2 linked regions of the Allochromatium vinosum DSM 180 genome follow. The protein of the gene in region 2 binds, or shares a complex with, the protein of the main gene of each other region. Links are inferred from orthologs where the notes say so. Each region holds a gene or a part of one and is shown on either strand. Other genes may lie near its edges. The genes, in order: rpsJ and nusB.

What was found.
Region 1: the proteins of nusB (region 2) and rpsJ are in contact, whole or in part, in a solved structure (PDB 3D3B), measured with the Escherichia coli proteins. The link is inferred for Allochromatium vinosum DSM 180 from one-to-one orthologs.

Annotation. Positions count from the first base shown.
Region 1 is NC_013851.1:2,673,223-2,682,023, forward strand. The notes cover bases 5,161-7,964. They hold rpsJ (30S ribosomal protein S10), read right to left. Parts: upstream 6,817-7,964; coding sequence 6,505-6,816; downstream 5,161-6,504. Other genes in these bases: rplW (50S ribosomal protein L23), read right to left, coding at 5,161-5,229; rplD (50S ribosomal protein L4), read right to left, coding at 5,226-5,837; rplC (50S ribosomal protein L3), read right to left, coding at 5,844-6,494; tuf (elongation factor Tu), read right to left, coding at 6,821-7,964. In the rest of the region: rpsH (30S ribosomal protein S8), read right to left, coding at 1-90; rpsN (30S ribosomal protein S14), read right to left, coding at 160-465; rplE (50S ribosomal protein L5), read right to left, coding at 477-1,016; rplX (50S ribosomal protein L24), read right to left, coding at 1,031-1,348; rplN (50S ribosomal protein L14), read right to left, coding at 1,362-1,730; rpsQ (30S ribosomal protein S17), read right to left, coding at 1,850-2,116; rpmC (50S ribosomal protein L29), read right to left, coding at 2,113-2,313; rplP (50S ribosomal protein L16), read right to left, coding at 2,313-2,726; rpsC (30S ribosomal protein S3), read right to left, coding at 2,730-3,407; rplV (50S ribosomal protein L22), read right to left, coding at 3,426-3,758; rpsS (30S ribosomal protein S19), read right to left, coding at 3,771-4,049; rplB (50S ribosomal protein L2), read right to left, coding at 4,070-4,900; more of rplW, read right to left, coding at 4,933-5,160; more of tuf, read right to left, coding at 7,965-8,011; fusA (elongation factor G), read right to left, coding at 8,037-8,801. UniProt on the Escherichia coli protein: Involved in the binding of tRNA to the ribosomes. Part of the processive rRNA transcription and antitermination complex (rrnTAC). The complex forms an RNA-chaperone ring around the RNA exit tunnel of RNA polymerase (RNAP).
Region 2 is NC_013851.1:2,027,596-2,033,591, forward strand. Bases 115-2,944 are described here. They hold nusB (transcription antitermination factor NusB), read right to left. Parts: upstream 1,873-2,944; coding sequence 1,357-1,872; downstream 115-1,356. Other genes in these bases: thiL (thiamine-phosphate kinase), read right to left, coding at 375-1,346; ribH (6,7-dimethyl-8-ribityllumazine synthase), read right to left, coding at 1,874-2,344; ribBA (bifunctional 3,4-dihydroxy-2-butanone-4-phosphate synthase/GTP cyclohydrolase II), read right to left, coding at 2,375-2,944. Outside these bases: more of ribBA, read right to left, coding at 2,945-3,505; ALVIN_RS08795 (riboflavin synthase), read right to left, coding at 3,552-4,211; ALVIN_RS08800 (response regulator), read right to left, coding at 4,248-4,640; bifunctional diaminohydroxyphosphoribosylaminopyrimidine deaminase/5-amino-6-(5-phosphoribosylamino)uracil reductase RibD, read right to left, coding at 4,740-5,834; transcriptional regulator NrdR, read right to left, coding at 5,885-5,996. UniProt on the Escherichia coli protein: Part of the processive rRNA transcription and antitermination complex (rrnTAC). The complex forms an RNA-chaperone ring around the RNA exit tunnel of RNA polymerase (RNAP).

The sequences.
Region 1 (8,801 bases), 650 kb from region 2 along the record:
TGAAGACGGCATCACGATCGTGATCTTACCGCGCTGCTGGCCGTTGCGGATGCGTGTCAGCATATCCGCAATCGGATCCGACATACTCATTGGCTTCTCCGTGGGTCAGGCCGTCGTTGCGACGCGATACCCGGTAGGTTGAAAAACGTGTGGCTGAACTTACCAGCTCGCCTTGACGACGCCGGGGACGTCCCCGCGCATCACGGCCTCGCGCAGCTTGTTGCGCGACAGGCCGAACTTGCGATAGACCGCGTGCGGACGACCGCTGACGCGGCAGCGACGCTGCTGGCGCGTCGGGCCGGCATCGCGCGGCAGCTTCTGCAGCTTCGCCAGCGCTTCGTCGATCTGCTCGGAACTCGCGCTGCGATCATTGATTACGGCCTTGAGGGCCGCGCGCTTAGCGCTGAACTGGGCTGCGATCTCGGTGCGCTTGCGGTCGCGCGCAATCATGCTCTTCTTCGCCATGGGGCTCTACCTTAGGTTCGGAACGGAAAATTGAAGGCCGCGAGCAGGGCACGTCCTTCTTCGTCCGTCCGCGCCGTGGTCGTAATGGTGATGTCGAGTCCGCGCAGCGCATCGATCTTGTCGTAATCGATCTCGGGGAACATGATCTGCTCACGCACGCCCATGGAATAGTTGCCGCGGCCATCGAAGGACTTGGCACTCAGACCGCGGAAGTCGCGGATACGCGGGATCGAGACACTGATCAGGCGATCGAGGAACTCGTACATGCGCTCGCGACGCAGCGTGACCTTGCAGCCGATCGGCCAGCCTTCGCGGATCTTGAACCCGGCGACCGATTTGCGGGCGTAGGTCACGATCGGCTGCTGACCGGCGATGGCGCGCAGATCGGCGACGGCATTGTCCATGACCTTCTTGTCGGCCACGGCCTCGCCCACGCCCATGTTGAGTGTGATCTTCTCGATCTTGGGCACCTGCATCACGCTCTGGTAGCCGAAATGCTCCTTGAGCTGAGGAACGATGCGCTCTTTGTATTCAGTCTGTAATCTGGACATCTCGCTTCACCCGGTCAGACGTCGACGACTTCGTCGTTGGACTTGAACACACGCACCTTGCGCCCGTCTTCCAGGGTCTTGAAGCCGACTCGGTCGGCCGCACCCTTGATCGGGTTGTAGAGCCCGACATTGGAGACGTGGATCGGCATCGCCTTGTCGATGATGCCGCCCGGCGCTCCGGCTTGCGGATTGCCTTTCTGGTGCTTGCGGGCGATGTTGATGTTCTCGACGACGACGTGATTCTCGTCGACTACCTTGAGCACCGTGCCGCGCTTGCCCTTGTCCTTGCCGGCGATGACCATGACGTCATCACCCTTCTTGATCTTTCTCATGACTATCGTCTCCTCAGAGCACTTCCGGCGCCAGCGAGATGATCTTCATGAAACGCTCGCCGCGCAGCTCGCGCGTGACAGGCCCGAAGATACGGGTGCCGATGGGTTGAAGCTGGTTGTTCAAGAGCACGGCGGCGTTGCCGTCGAAACGGATCAGCGAACCGTCGGGGCGGCGCACGCCATGACGGGTGCGAACCACGACCGCATTGTACACATCGCCCTTCTTGACCTTGCCGCGTGGGATGGCGTCCTTGACGGTGACCTTGATGACATCGCCGATGCCCGCGTAGCGACGATGCGACCCGCCGAGCACCTTGATGCACATCACGCTCTTGGCGCCGCTGTTGTCGGCGACGCTCAGATTGGTCTGCATCTGAATCATTGTCTTTTACCTAAAAAGCTCGTTGCTGATCCGGGAATGGACCGATGGCTCCGCGAAATGACCGCGCCGGCCGCACCGCAAGCGCCGGGCCGGAAGTACGCGAGACTGGCAAATGCCGCTCAGCGCGCCTTTTCGAGGATCTCGATCAGACGCCAGGTCTTGGTCTTGGAGAGCGGACGGCACTGCTCGACCCGCACCAGATCGCCGACGTTGCAGCTGTTGGTCTCGTCATGCGCGTGGATCTTGGTCGAGCGGCGCATGAATTTACCATAGAGCGGGTGCTTGACACGGCGCTCGATCACGACCGTGATGGTCTTGTCCATGGCGCTGCTGCTCACGCGCCCTTCGAGTGTCCGATTGGTCTTGATCTCGTTCTCGTCGCTCATGATTTCCCGCCCGCCTTCTGCTCGGCCATGATGGTCTTGATCCGGGCGATGTCCCGGCGCACGGCCTTCATGCGCGAAGGCTTGGACAACTGACCGGTGCCCCGCTGCATACGCAGATTGAATTGCTCGCGCAGCAGCTCCATCAACTGTGTCTGAAGCTCTTGGGCGCTGTTGGTTCTAAGCTCGTTGGCCTTCATCACAGAATCGTCCGCTTTTCAAAGGTGGTCTGCACCGGCAGCTTGGCCGAGGCCAGCTTGAAGGCTTCGCGCGCGACTTCTTCGCTGACACCCTCGATCTCGTAGAGCATGCTGCCCGGCTGAATCAGGGCGACCCAGTACTCGACGTTACCCTTACCCTTACCCATACGCACTTCGAGCGGCTTTTTGGAGATCGGCTTATCCGGGAACACCCGGATCCAGATCTTACCGCCGCGCTTGACGCTACGGGAGATGGCACGACGGGCGGCCTCGATCTGGCGTGCGGTAAGACGACCGCGCTCGGTTGCCTTGAGACCGAACTCGCCGAAGCTCACCCGGTTACCGCTCTGGGCCAGACCGCGGTTGCGGCCCTTGTGTTGCTTTCTGAATTTGGTGCGTTTCGGTTGCAGCATGACTTAACCCTTCTTTCCGGACGCCTTCGGCGCCGGTTCCTCGGGCAGCTGGTCGCCGAAAACCTCGCCCTTGAAGATCCAGACCTTGACTCCGAGCACGCCGTAGGTCGTCTTGGCCTCGGCAAAGCCGTAGTCGATGTCGGCACGCAGGGTGTGCAGCGGCACACGGCCTTCACGCGCCCACTCGCTGCGTGCGATCTCGGCACCGTTCAGGCGACCGGCAACGCTGACCTTGATGCCCTCGGCGCCCAGACGCATGGTGTTCTGGATCGAACGCTTCATGGCGCGGCGGAACATGATACGCCGTTCGAGCTGCTGAGCAATGCCCTCGGCCACCAGTTGCGCGTCGAGTTCCGGCTTGCGGATCTCTTCGATGGCGATGTGCACCGGAATGCCCATCATCTCCGAGACCTTGGCGCGCAGCTTGTCGATGTCCTCGCCCTTCTTGCCGATCACCACGCCCGGACGGGCGGTGTGGATGGTGATGTGGGCATTCTTGGCCGGACGGTCGATCTGGATGCGGCTCACCGACGCCTTGGCGAGTTCCTTGCGCAGGAAGTCGCGGACCTGGAGATCGGTGTTGAGCAGATCGGCATAGTCCTTGGAATTGGCATACCACTTGGATGTCCAGTCCTTGACGATGCCAAGCCGGATACCATTCGGATGAACTTTCTGTCCCATACTGGTCCCCTGGATCCTCTAGGCTTCGGCCACGGTCAGCGTGATGTGGCTGGTGCGTTTCATGATGCGGTTGGCGCGGCCCTTGGCGCGCGGCATGATCCGCTTCATGGTCGGCCCCTCGTTGACCTGGATGGCCGCGACCTTGAGTTCGTCGATGTCGGCGCCCTCATTGTGCTCGGCGTTGGCGATCGCCGACTCCAGGACTTTCTTGATGATGTCGGCGCCCTTCTTGGGGCTGAAGGACAGCGTGTTGAGGGCTTCCTCGACACGCTTGCCGCGAATCAGATCCGCGACCAGTCGGGCCTTCTGCGCCGAGATCCGGGCGTATTTGTGTGTGGCTACAGCTTGCATCGCGATCTCCGACTAGCGCTTCTTCGCTTTCTTGTCGGCGGCGTGACCACGATAGGTACGGGTCAACGCGAACTCGCCGAGCTTGTGGCCGATCATGTTTTCGTTGACGAGAACCGGCACATGTTGACGCCCGTTATGGACGGCAATGGTCAGACCAACCATCTCAGGCAACACCATGGAACGGCGCGACCAGGTCTTGATCGGGCGCTTGCTGTTTTGGGCGACCGCCTCTTCCACCTTCTTGATCAGGTGGTGATCGACGAACGGGCCCTTTCGAATCGAACGTGGCACTGGCTCAACCTCGACTGATGCTATTTCTGACCGCGACGACGCACGATCATGCCGTCGGTCCGCTTGTTATGGCGCGTCTTGTGGCCCTTGGTCGGCACACCCCAGGGCGTGACCGGATGACGGCCGCCGGAGGTCCGGCCTTCACCACCGCCGTGCGGGTGATCGACCGGGTTCATGACCACGCCGCGCACCGTCGGACGGATACCGCGCCAGCGGCTCGCGCCGGCCTTGCCGAGCTTGCGCAGGCTGTGTTCGCTGTTGCCCACCTCGCCGATGACGGCGCGGCAGTCGGAATGCACTTTACGCATCTCGCCGGAACGCAAACGCAGGGTTGCGGTACCGGAGTCGCGCGCCACCAGCTGCACTGCGGCACCGGCCGAACGCGCGATCTGCGCGCCCTTGCCGGGACGCATCTCGATACAGTGCACCTGGGTGCCGACCGGGATGTTGCGTAGCGGCATGCAGTTGCCGACCGCAATCGGCGCGGCCTCGCCCGAAATGACCGAGTCGCCGGCCTTCAGGCCCTTGGGGGCAATGATGTAGGTGCGCTCGCCGTCGGCATACTTCAGCAGTGCGATGTGCGCCGAGCGGTTCGGATCATACTCCAGACGCTCCACGGTGGCGGGAATCCCGTCCTTGCGGTTGCGCTTGAAGTCGATGATGCGATAACGCTGCTTGTGACCGCCGCCCTGATGGCGAACGGATACACGGCCCTGATTGTTGCGTCCGCCGTGCTTGCTCTGCTTGTCGATCAGGGGCGCATGGGGCGCGCCCTTGTGCAGATCGGGCGTCGTCACCTTGACGACGAAGCGTCGTCCGGCGGACGTCGGTTTGGTCTTTACGATTGGCATCTTGATCTATCCGTTGCTGTCCGCCGCCGCGCTCAAGCGGCGTCGCCGAAGTCGATGTCTTGGCCGGCCTTGAGGCGCACATAGGCCTTGCGCCAGTCCTGACGCTTGCCCAGACGCTGCCCATGGCGCTTCTGCTTGCCCTTGACGTTGAGGATCTGGACGCGATCGACTTCGACCTCGAACAGCATCTCGACCGCCTTGGCGACTTCCTGCTTGGTCGCATCGCTCAGGACACGGAAAGTCACCTGACCGGCCGTCTCGGCCAGACGGGTGGCTTTCTCGGAGATCACGGGCGCGACCAGCACCTTCATCAGACGCTCTTTGTTCATGCCAGCCGCTCCTCCAGCTTCTTGATCGCCGCCTCGGTGGCGAGGATGGTCTCGAAGGCGACCAGGCTGACCGGATCGACCTCTTGAGCCGACAGCACGTCGACCTTGGGCAGATTGCGCGCGGCCAGATAGAGCGTGTCATCGAACCCATCGGTGAGGATGAGGGCGTCGGTCAGGTCATGGCTCTTGAGCAGCGCGATCAGAGCCTTGGTCTTGGCCTCTTCCAGCGCCAGCTCGGAGACGACCACCAGACGCTCGGTGCGTACCAGCTCAGACAGGATCGAGCGCACGGCGCCGCGATACATCTTGCGGTTGACTTTCTGGCCGTAGTCGCGCGGCTGGGCCGCGAAGGTCACACCGCCCGAGCGCCACAGCGGGCTACGGGAGGTACCTGCGCGGGCACGACCGGTTCCCTTCTGGCGCCACGGTTTGGAACCGCCACCGGAAACCGCCGCACGGTTCTTCTGGGCCTTGGTGCCGGCGCGCGCGCCCGCCATGTAGGCGGTCACGACCTGGTGGACCAGGCCTGGTTTGTATTCCACGCCGAAGACGGCGTCGGAAACCTGCACACTGGACGCGCCAGTGTGGTTTCGAATGGCGATCTCCATGAGTGCTCAGCCCTTGTTCTTTTGCTTCACGGACGGCAGCACGACCAGACGCCCTCCCGTCGGTCCGGGCACGCCGCCACGGACGAGGAGCAGGTTGCGTTCGGCGTCGATGCGCACGACCTCGAGATTTTGCTGACAACGATTGGCGGCGCCAAGATGACCCGCCATCTTCTTACCCTTCCACACGCGCCCGGGGGTCTGGTTCTGACCGATGGAACCCGGCGCGCGGTGCGACAGCGAGTTGCCGTGGGTGCGGTCCTGACCGGCGAAGTGGTGACGGCGGATGACGCCGGAAAAACCACGACCCTTGGTCACGCCACGCACATCGACCTTCTGGCCCGGCTCGAAGATGGAGACCGAAATCTCCTGACCGACCTGGAGGTCGGCGCCTTCGCCGCCTTCCAGACGGAACTCGCGCAGCACTTCACCCGCCTCAACACCGGCCTTGGCGTAATGACCCGCCATCGGCTTGGTGACGCGCGAGGCGCGACGCTGGCCGAAGGCGACCTGGATGGCGCGATAGCCATCGGTCTCTTCGGATTTGACCTGACTGACGCGGTTCGGCGTGACCTCGATCACGGTGACCGGGATGCTTTCACCTGCCTCAGTGAAGACACGGGTCATGCCGGCTTTGCGTCCGATAACTCCGATCGACATGATTTCGTCCTCAGCTCAGCTTGATCTGGACGTCGACACCGGCGGCCAGATCGAGTTTCATCAGGGCGTCGACGGTCTTGTCGGTCGGATCGACGATGTCCATCAAACGCTTGTGCGTCCGCAGTTCGTACTGGTCGCGTGCGTCCTTGTTGACGTGCGGTGAGACCAGAACGGTGAAACGCTCTTTCTTGGACGGCAGCGGGACCGGGCCACGCACCTGAGCGCCGGTGCGCTTGGCGGTATCGACGATCTCACGCGCGGACTGATCGATCAGACGATGATCGAACGCCTTCAGCCGAATTCGGATTCTCTGATTCGTCATGCCCTTACTCGATGATCTTAGCAACAACACCCGCGCCGACGGTGCGACCGCCCTCGCGGACCGCAAAGCGCAGACCTTCTTCCATCGCGATCGGCGCGATCAGCTTGATCGTCATTTTGACGTTGTCGCCCGGCATCACCATCTCGATGCCTTCGGGCAGCTCGCAAGCGCCGGTGACGTCGGTGGTGCGGAAGTAGAACTGCGGACGATAGCCGTTGAAGAAGGGGGTGTGACGACCGCCCTCTTCCTTGCTCAGCACGTACACTTCAGCTTCGAAGTGGGTGTGCGGGGTGATCGAGCCGGGCTTGGCCAGCACCTGACCACGCTCGACGTCTTCACGCTTGGTGCCGCGCAGCAGGGCGCCGATGTTGTCACCGGCCTGACCCTGGTCGAGCAGCTTGCGGAACATTTCGACACCGGTGCAGATGGTCTTGACGGTGTCTTTGATGCCGACGATGGCCACTTCTTCGCCGACCTTGACGATGCCGCGCTCGACACGTCCGGTCACCACGGTGCCGCGTCCGGAGATCGAGAACACGTCTTCGATCGGCATCAGGAAGGCGCCGTCGATGGCCCGCTCCGGCTCGGGAATGTAGCTGTCGAGCGCCTCCATCAGTCGGTCGATCGAGGGACCGCCGATTTCGGAGGTGTCGCCTTCCAGCGCCAGCTTGGCCGAGCCGGTGATGATCGGGGTGTCGTCGCCGGGGAAGTCGTAGCTGGAGAGCAGCTCGCGCACTTCCATCTCGACCAGCTCCAGAAGCTCGGCGTCGTCGACCATGTCGGCCTTGTTCAGGTACACCACGATGTAGGGCACGCCGACCTGACGTGACAGCAGGATGTGCTCACGGGTCTGGGGCATCGGGCCGTCGGCGGCCGAGCACACCAGAATCGCGCCGTCCATCTGCGCCGCGCCGGTGATCATGTTCTTGACATAGTCGGCGTGACCGGGGCAGTCGACATGGGCGTAGTGACGCTTGTCGCTCTCGTACTCCACGTGCGCCGTGGCAATGGTGATGCCGCGCTCGCGCTCTTCCGGGGCGTTGTCGATCTGGTCGTAGGCCCGCGCCTCACCGCCGAACTTCTTGGCCTGATGCGTGGTGATCGCCGCCGTCAGCGTGGTCTTGCCGTGGTCGACGTGGCCAATCGTGCCAACGTTGACGTGAGGCTTGCTACGTTGAAATTTTTCTTTGGACATCCCGCTCTACCCTTCGGATGAATCGTTACTTCTTCTTGGAGACCGCTTCGGCAATGCTGGCGGGCACCTCGTTGTACTTGCAGAATTCCATGCTGTAGGTCGCGCGACCCTGGGTCGCCGAACGCAGGTCGGTGGCATAACCGAACATCTCCGACAGCGGAACCTCGGCACGGATGATCTTGCCGGACGGGGAATCGTCCATACCCTGGATCATGCCGCGACGGCTGTTGATGTCACCCATGACGTCGCCCATGTTCTCCTCGGGCGTGACCACCTCGACCTTCATGATCGGCTCCAGAAGAACCGGCTTGGCCTTGGCCGCCGCTTCCTTGATCGCCATGGAGCCGGCGATCTTGAACGCCATTTCACTGGAGTCAACTTCGTGATAGGAGCCGTCGTAGAGGGTGACCTTGATATCGACCATGGGGAAGCCGGCCAGGATACCGTTCTTCATGGCCTCCTGGATGCCCTTGTCGACCGCCGGAATGTATTCTTTCGGCACGGTACCGCCGACGATGCCGTTGACGAACTCGTAACCGCCACCGGCTTCCATCGGCTCGACGCGGATGAGGACATGACCATACTGACCGCGACCGCCGGACTGACGGGCGAACTTGGTGTCCTGCTCGACGCTGGTGCGAATGGTCTCGCGGTAGCTGACCTGGGGCGCGCCGACGTTGGCCTCGACCTTGAATTCGCGACGCATGCGGTCGACGATGATTTCGAGGTGCAGCTCGCCCATGCCGGAGATGATGGTCTGACCGGATTCCTCGTCGGTATGGACGCGGAA
Region 2 (5,996 bases):
GAAAGGCCAGGAAGCCGGCCAGAATCCAGGCCCAGCCATAAGATTCGGTCAACAATACCGAGGGCACGGCCAGCATAGTAATGAAGAAACCAACGAACTCGTCCCAGACGATGGCCGAGGGATCTTTGGTTCCGAGTTCGCGGGCCGTTCGGTCGCAGGCCCAGATCCCGATGACGGTGAAGACGACAACGAGCCCCAGGTAATAGGGCCAGACGAGCGGACTCATCAGCAGGTAGAACGGAATCGCGGCCAGTGTGCCGAAGGTGCCGGGCGCCTTGGGCGCGAGTCCGGAACCGAAACCGAAGGCAAGCCAGTGGTGGAGTTTGCGACGGTCGAAGCCCGTGGAACGAGAGAGGCTGGACATGTGGCGGCTCCTAGTCAGCACGGTCGTCGGCGACCGGAAAATGATCATAACCCCGCGCCGGCTGTGTCAGACGACCACCATCCGGCCGACGCAAGTCCAGTCCGGCGCTCGCGCGAATCCAGCCGACTCGCGTCAGCGGCAATCCAAGCGCTTCGGCCAGCCGCTCGACGTTCGGAATATGCGCGGGCGGGACGCAGAAACAGAGTTCATAGTCATCGCCGGAGGCAAGCGGCAGCGACCAGTCGTCCGTCGCGGCGACGACATCGGCGACCTGGTGCGCCAGGGGCAGGCGATCCAGTTCCAGTACGGCGCCAACGGCCGAGGCACGGAGGATATGCCCGAGATCGCCCGCCAGACCGTCCGATAGATCGATCATCGCCGAGGCGACGCCGCGTAGCCGTTGGCCGAGTTCGACCCGTGGCTCGGGGCATTCGAGGCGACGCCGCAGTTCGGGCGCGACCGACTCGCCGGCCAGCATCCGGCGCAGTGCCAGACCGGCATCGCCGAGTGTGCCACTGACAAAGACGGCATCACCCGGACGCGCGCCCGAGCGTCGGATCGCCGCACCCGTCGGCACCAGACCATGCACCTGAACCGCCACGCTCAGCGGGCCGCGCGTGGTATCGCCGCCGACCAGACGCATCCCGTGCGCGCTCGCCAATCGCTCGAAGCCGGTCGCAAAGGCGCGAATCCAATCCTCGTCGGCAGCGGGCAGGGTCAACGCCAGGGTCGCCCAGGCCGGTTCGGCGCCCATGGCCGCCAGATCGCTGAGTCCAACGGCCAGTGATTTGTGCCCGATGTGCTCGGGATCACAGTCGGGAAAGAAGTGCACGCCGGCCGAGAGCGTGTCGATGCTCACCGCCAGCGCCTGTCCGGCCGGGATCTCCAGCAGCGCGCAGTCGTCGCCGACGCCGAGCGCGACGTCCGGGCGCTCGGGGCCGAGCGCGGCGAAATAACGGCCGATCAGATCGAATTCGGACACGCCGGCCGGTTCAGAGCTTGCGGTCCATGTCGCCGGCCTTGCGCCGGGCGATCTTGTCGAGCACGCCATTGACGTACTTGTGCCCCTCGTGCGCGCCGAGCAGCTTGGTCAACTCGACGGCCTCGTTGATGGCGACCCGGTCCGGGATGTTGTCCGAGAACAGGATCTCATAGGCGCCGAGCCGCAGGATCGCCAGCTCTACCGGATCGACCTGGCTGATCGGGCGATCGAGGAATCGATCGAGCTGCGCATCGATGGCATCGATATGGGTCGGCACGCCGTTGAGCAGCTCGTCGAGCAGTTCGACGTTGAAGTTGAAACGGTCCTCGGCGGCCAGCTCGTCTTCGTCGCTCACGCCATTGAGCGAAGCGGCGACGGCATCGAGCCATTTGGGATCGTCGAGCAGGTGGCGCTTGATCGCCATGGGATCATCGCCGGTCAGACGCCATTGATAGAGCGCGAGCGCGGCATAACGACGCGATTGACTGCGCGGGCTGATCGGACGCGGGTTTTCGGGCGTGGTCATATCAGTCGATCTGTCTCAGCAGATTCACCATCTCCAGGGCGGACATGGCCGCCTCGGCGCCCTTGTTGCCGGCCTTGGTTCCGGCACGCTCGATGGCCTGCTCGATGCTGTCGACGGTCAGCACCCCGAAGGCGACCGGCAGGCCATGCTTGAGGCTGACCTGAGCCATGCCCTTGACGCACTCGCCGGCCACATAGTCGAAATGCGGCGTGCCGCCGCGGATGACGGCACCGAGCGCGATGATGGCGTCATAGCCGCCCTTGGCCGCGATCCGCTCGATGGCCACCGGCATCTCGAAGGCGCCGGGCACGCGCACGATGGTCAGATCCGACTCGCTCGCGCCATGACGCAATAGCGCATCGATCGCGCCCTTCTCCAGACTCTCGACCACGAAGCTGTTCCAGCGGGACACCACCAGACAGAAGCGGGCCTTGTCGGCGCGCAGGGCGCCCTCGATCGTTGTGATACTCATCGCCTGATTCCTGAAAATCGCTACAAACCTTTACGAAGCGGACCGGCCACCCGTGTATTCGACCACTTCCAGATCGAAACCGGAAATGGCGTGCATCGCCTTGGGCGCGCTCATCACCCGCATCTTGCGTACCCCAAGATCGGCCAGGATCTGGGCGCCGATGCCATAGGTGCGCAGCTCGCCGCGATCCTGGCGCACGGGCACCGGATCGTCGCTGCCGTGGAACTGAAAATCCTTGAGACGGCTCAGCAGGTCGGCTGAATGGTCGCGGTTGCGCAGCACCACGATCACGCCCTCCCCTGCTTCGGCCACCTGACGCATGACGTCGCGCAACGGCCAACCGCAGGCGTTGTGCGTGGTGTCGAACAGATCGCACAGCGTATTCTGCAAGTGCACGCGCACCAGGGTCGGACGCTCGGGACTGATCTCGCCGAGCGTCAGGGCCAGATGGATCTCGCCGTCGATGGTGTCGCGATAGGCGATCAGATCGAAGGTGCCGTGCGCCGTCGGCAGTTCGCACTCACACTCGCGGATCACGGCTGTCTCGTTGCGCATCCGGTAGTGGATGAGATCGGCGATGGTGCCGATCTTGATGCCGTGCGTCTGGGCGAAGACCTCCAGATCGGGCCGGCGCGCCATGGTGCCGTCCTCGTTGAGGATCTCGACGATCGCCGCCGCCGGCGTCAGTCCGGCCAGCCGCACCAGATCACAGCCGGCCTCGGTGTGTCCGGCGCGTACCAGCACGCCGCCCGGCTGGGCCATGAGCGGAAAGATGTGGCCCGGCTGCACCAGGTCACGAGGACCGGCGTCGGGTGCAACGGCCGCACGGATGGTGGTGGCGCGGTCGGCCGCCGAGATGCCGGTGGTCACGCCACGCGCGGCCTCGATGGAGACGGTGAAAGCGGTCGAATGGACGGCCTGATTGTCGCTGACCATGAGCGGCAGGCGCAATTGCTCGCAGCGCTCCTTGGTCAGGGTCAGACAGATGAGGCCGCGCCCGTACTTCGCCATGAAGTTCACGGCCTCGGGCGTGACGTAATCGGCCGCCATGAGCAGGTCGCCCTCGTTCTCGCGGTCTTCGTCATCCATGATGATGACCATCTTGCCCGCACGCAGGTCGTCGATGATCTCCTCGGTCGTGTTCAGGCCTGTACTGCTCATAAGTCTTGGTTCATCGGTTGTTCGGTGTAGGCGAATCAGTGACCCGTCACTTGACGAATCCATGCTCGGCCAGGAATTGGAGCGTCAGACCGGAGGACTGGGGATTGGCCGCCTGCTCGCCGAGCAACAGACGCTCCAGATAACGGGCGATCAGGTCGACCTCCAAATTGACCCGGCTGCCGGGACGATAGTCGCCGATGATCGTCTCCTGGATGGTATGGGGCACGATGTTGAGCTCGAACACCGCGCCCTCGACCCGGTTGACGGTCAGACTGGTGCCGTCGACGCAGATCGACCCCTTGTGGGCGATGTAGCGTGCCAGCTCATCCGGTGCCTGGATTCGGAGCCGCCAGGAGCGCGCGTCCTCGTGACGTTCCAAGAGTGTGCCGACCCCATCGACGTGCCCGCTGACCAGATGTCCGCCGAGCGGCGTCGACAGGGTGAGTGCCTTTTCGAGATTGACCCGCGAGCCGGGCTTGAGCGCACCGAGCGTGGTCAGGGTCAGGGTCTCGCGCGAGACGTCGGCGGCAAAGCCGCACTCGGTCAGCGCCACGGCGGTCAGACAAACGCCATTGACCGCAATGCTGTCGCCCAGGACGACGCCGTCGAGCGACAATTTGCCGGTGTCGATGCTGAGTCGAACGTCACCGCCGCGCGGCTCCAGACGTTGAATCAGACCGACCGATTGGATGATGCCAGTAAACATGAAGACTCTCAGTGCTCGAACATGCCGTGCCCGGCGTTAGGATTCGGGTGCAGCGCCCGGGGTCGACTCGCCCAGCCTAAGGCATTTGTGAATATGCAGCTTGAGCGTCGGCGGCAGAAAGGGTTTGACGACATAGCTCGTGACTCCGGCCTGGATGGCGTCGCTGACCTGCTGTGCACTCTGCTCAGCTGTGACCATGAGCACCGGCAGATCCCGGAGCTTCGGATCGGCACGCACAGTCACCAGGACATCCAATCCGGTCATGCTGGGCATGTTCCAGTCGCAGATCAGCAGATCGACAGGGAAACGAGCCAGATAATCGAGTGCGTTCCGGCCACTGTTCGCCTCGGCGATCTGCTCGATGCCCATCGAGCGCACCACGGCAGCAATGAGCTTACGCATGGCAAGCATATCATCGACGATCAGCACACGAGTCGCGGCACGCTGGCGAAACTGACGCTGAAGCGGATTGGTCGCTTGCTCGGGAGACTTGGGCGGCTTGGCCACGATAAAAAAACGGGTTCGAGGCTATAGATCGGGACGGGCACGAATCCGCAGATCCCGGCCGATAGAGCGCACCTCCAGGATCTCCAGCCCGACACGGTCGAGCATGGTGTCGATACCGGGCAGATCGAACAAGCCCTTGGCCGCCTGCCCCATGAGACAGGGCGCCTGATAGAGCAGAATCTCGTCGACCAGCCCCGCGCGTACCGCCGCTCCCGACAGGGTCGATCCGGCCTCCAGCAGAACTTCGTTGACCTCGCGCCGTGCCAGCTCGGCCATCAGGGCCGCCAGATCCACGCGACCGGCCTGCTCGGGCAACCGGATCAACTCGGCGCCGGCGGCTTCGAGTGCGGCGGCGGCCGTATCACGCGGACCGATGCCGACGATCAGCGTGCGCCCCGGCAGGCCGAGCAAACGCGCCGTCGGCGGCGTGCGCCAATGGCTGTCGACCACGACGCGGCAAGGTTGACGCACCGGGTCGTCTGCCGCCATGCCGGACAGCTCAGCGGCCGTCAGACGCACGTTCAGGCTCGGATCGTCTCCCAGCACCGTCCCCAGCCCCGTGACGATGGCCGAACTGCCGGCGCGCCAGCGCTGCACATCGCGCCGCGCCGCCTCGGAGGTGATCCATTTGCTCTCGCCGGTAGCCAGCGCCGTGCGCCCATCCAGGCTCGCGGCCAGCTTGCAGCGGACATAGGGCCGTCCCTGCTCATAGCGCTTGACGAAGCCGGGATTGAGCGCACGCGCCTCGGACTCCAGGCAACCGACATCGACCGAGATTCCGGCCTGACGCAGTCGCTCGACGCCTCGACCGGCCACACGCGGATTGGGATCGACCATGGCACAGACGACACGCGCCACACCAGCGGCGATCAACGCCTCGGCACAGGGGGGCGTGCGTCCGTGATGCGAGCAGGGTTCCAGGGTCACATAGACCGTGGCGTCACGCGCGCGTTCACCCGCCTGCGCCAGCGCCAGCGGTTCGGCGTGCGGCTCACCGGCACGACGATGCCAACCCTCGCCGACCACCTGCCCATCGCGCACCAGCACGCAACCGACGCGCGGATTGGGGTCTGTGGTGTAGCGTCCGCGTTCAGCCAAGCCTATGGCGCGGGCCATGTGAAGCCGATCGTCTCCGTCACCGGCCGTGGCTGGACGCGACAGCGCCATCAGTCGCCGGACTCCAGGTCGTTGAGCAGATCGAGCTGCTGACGACTGGCCTCGGGTGAGGGCTGACGCTCCAGGCGCTCGATCTCCTCACGGAAGGCCGCCACGTCCTCG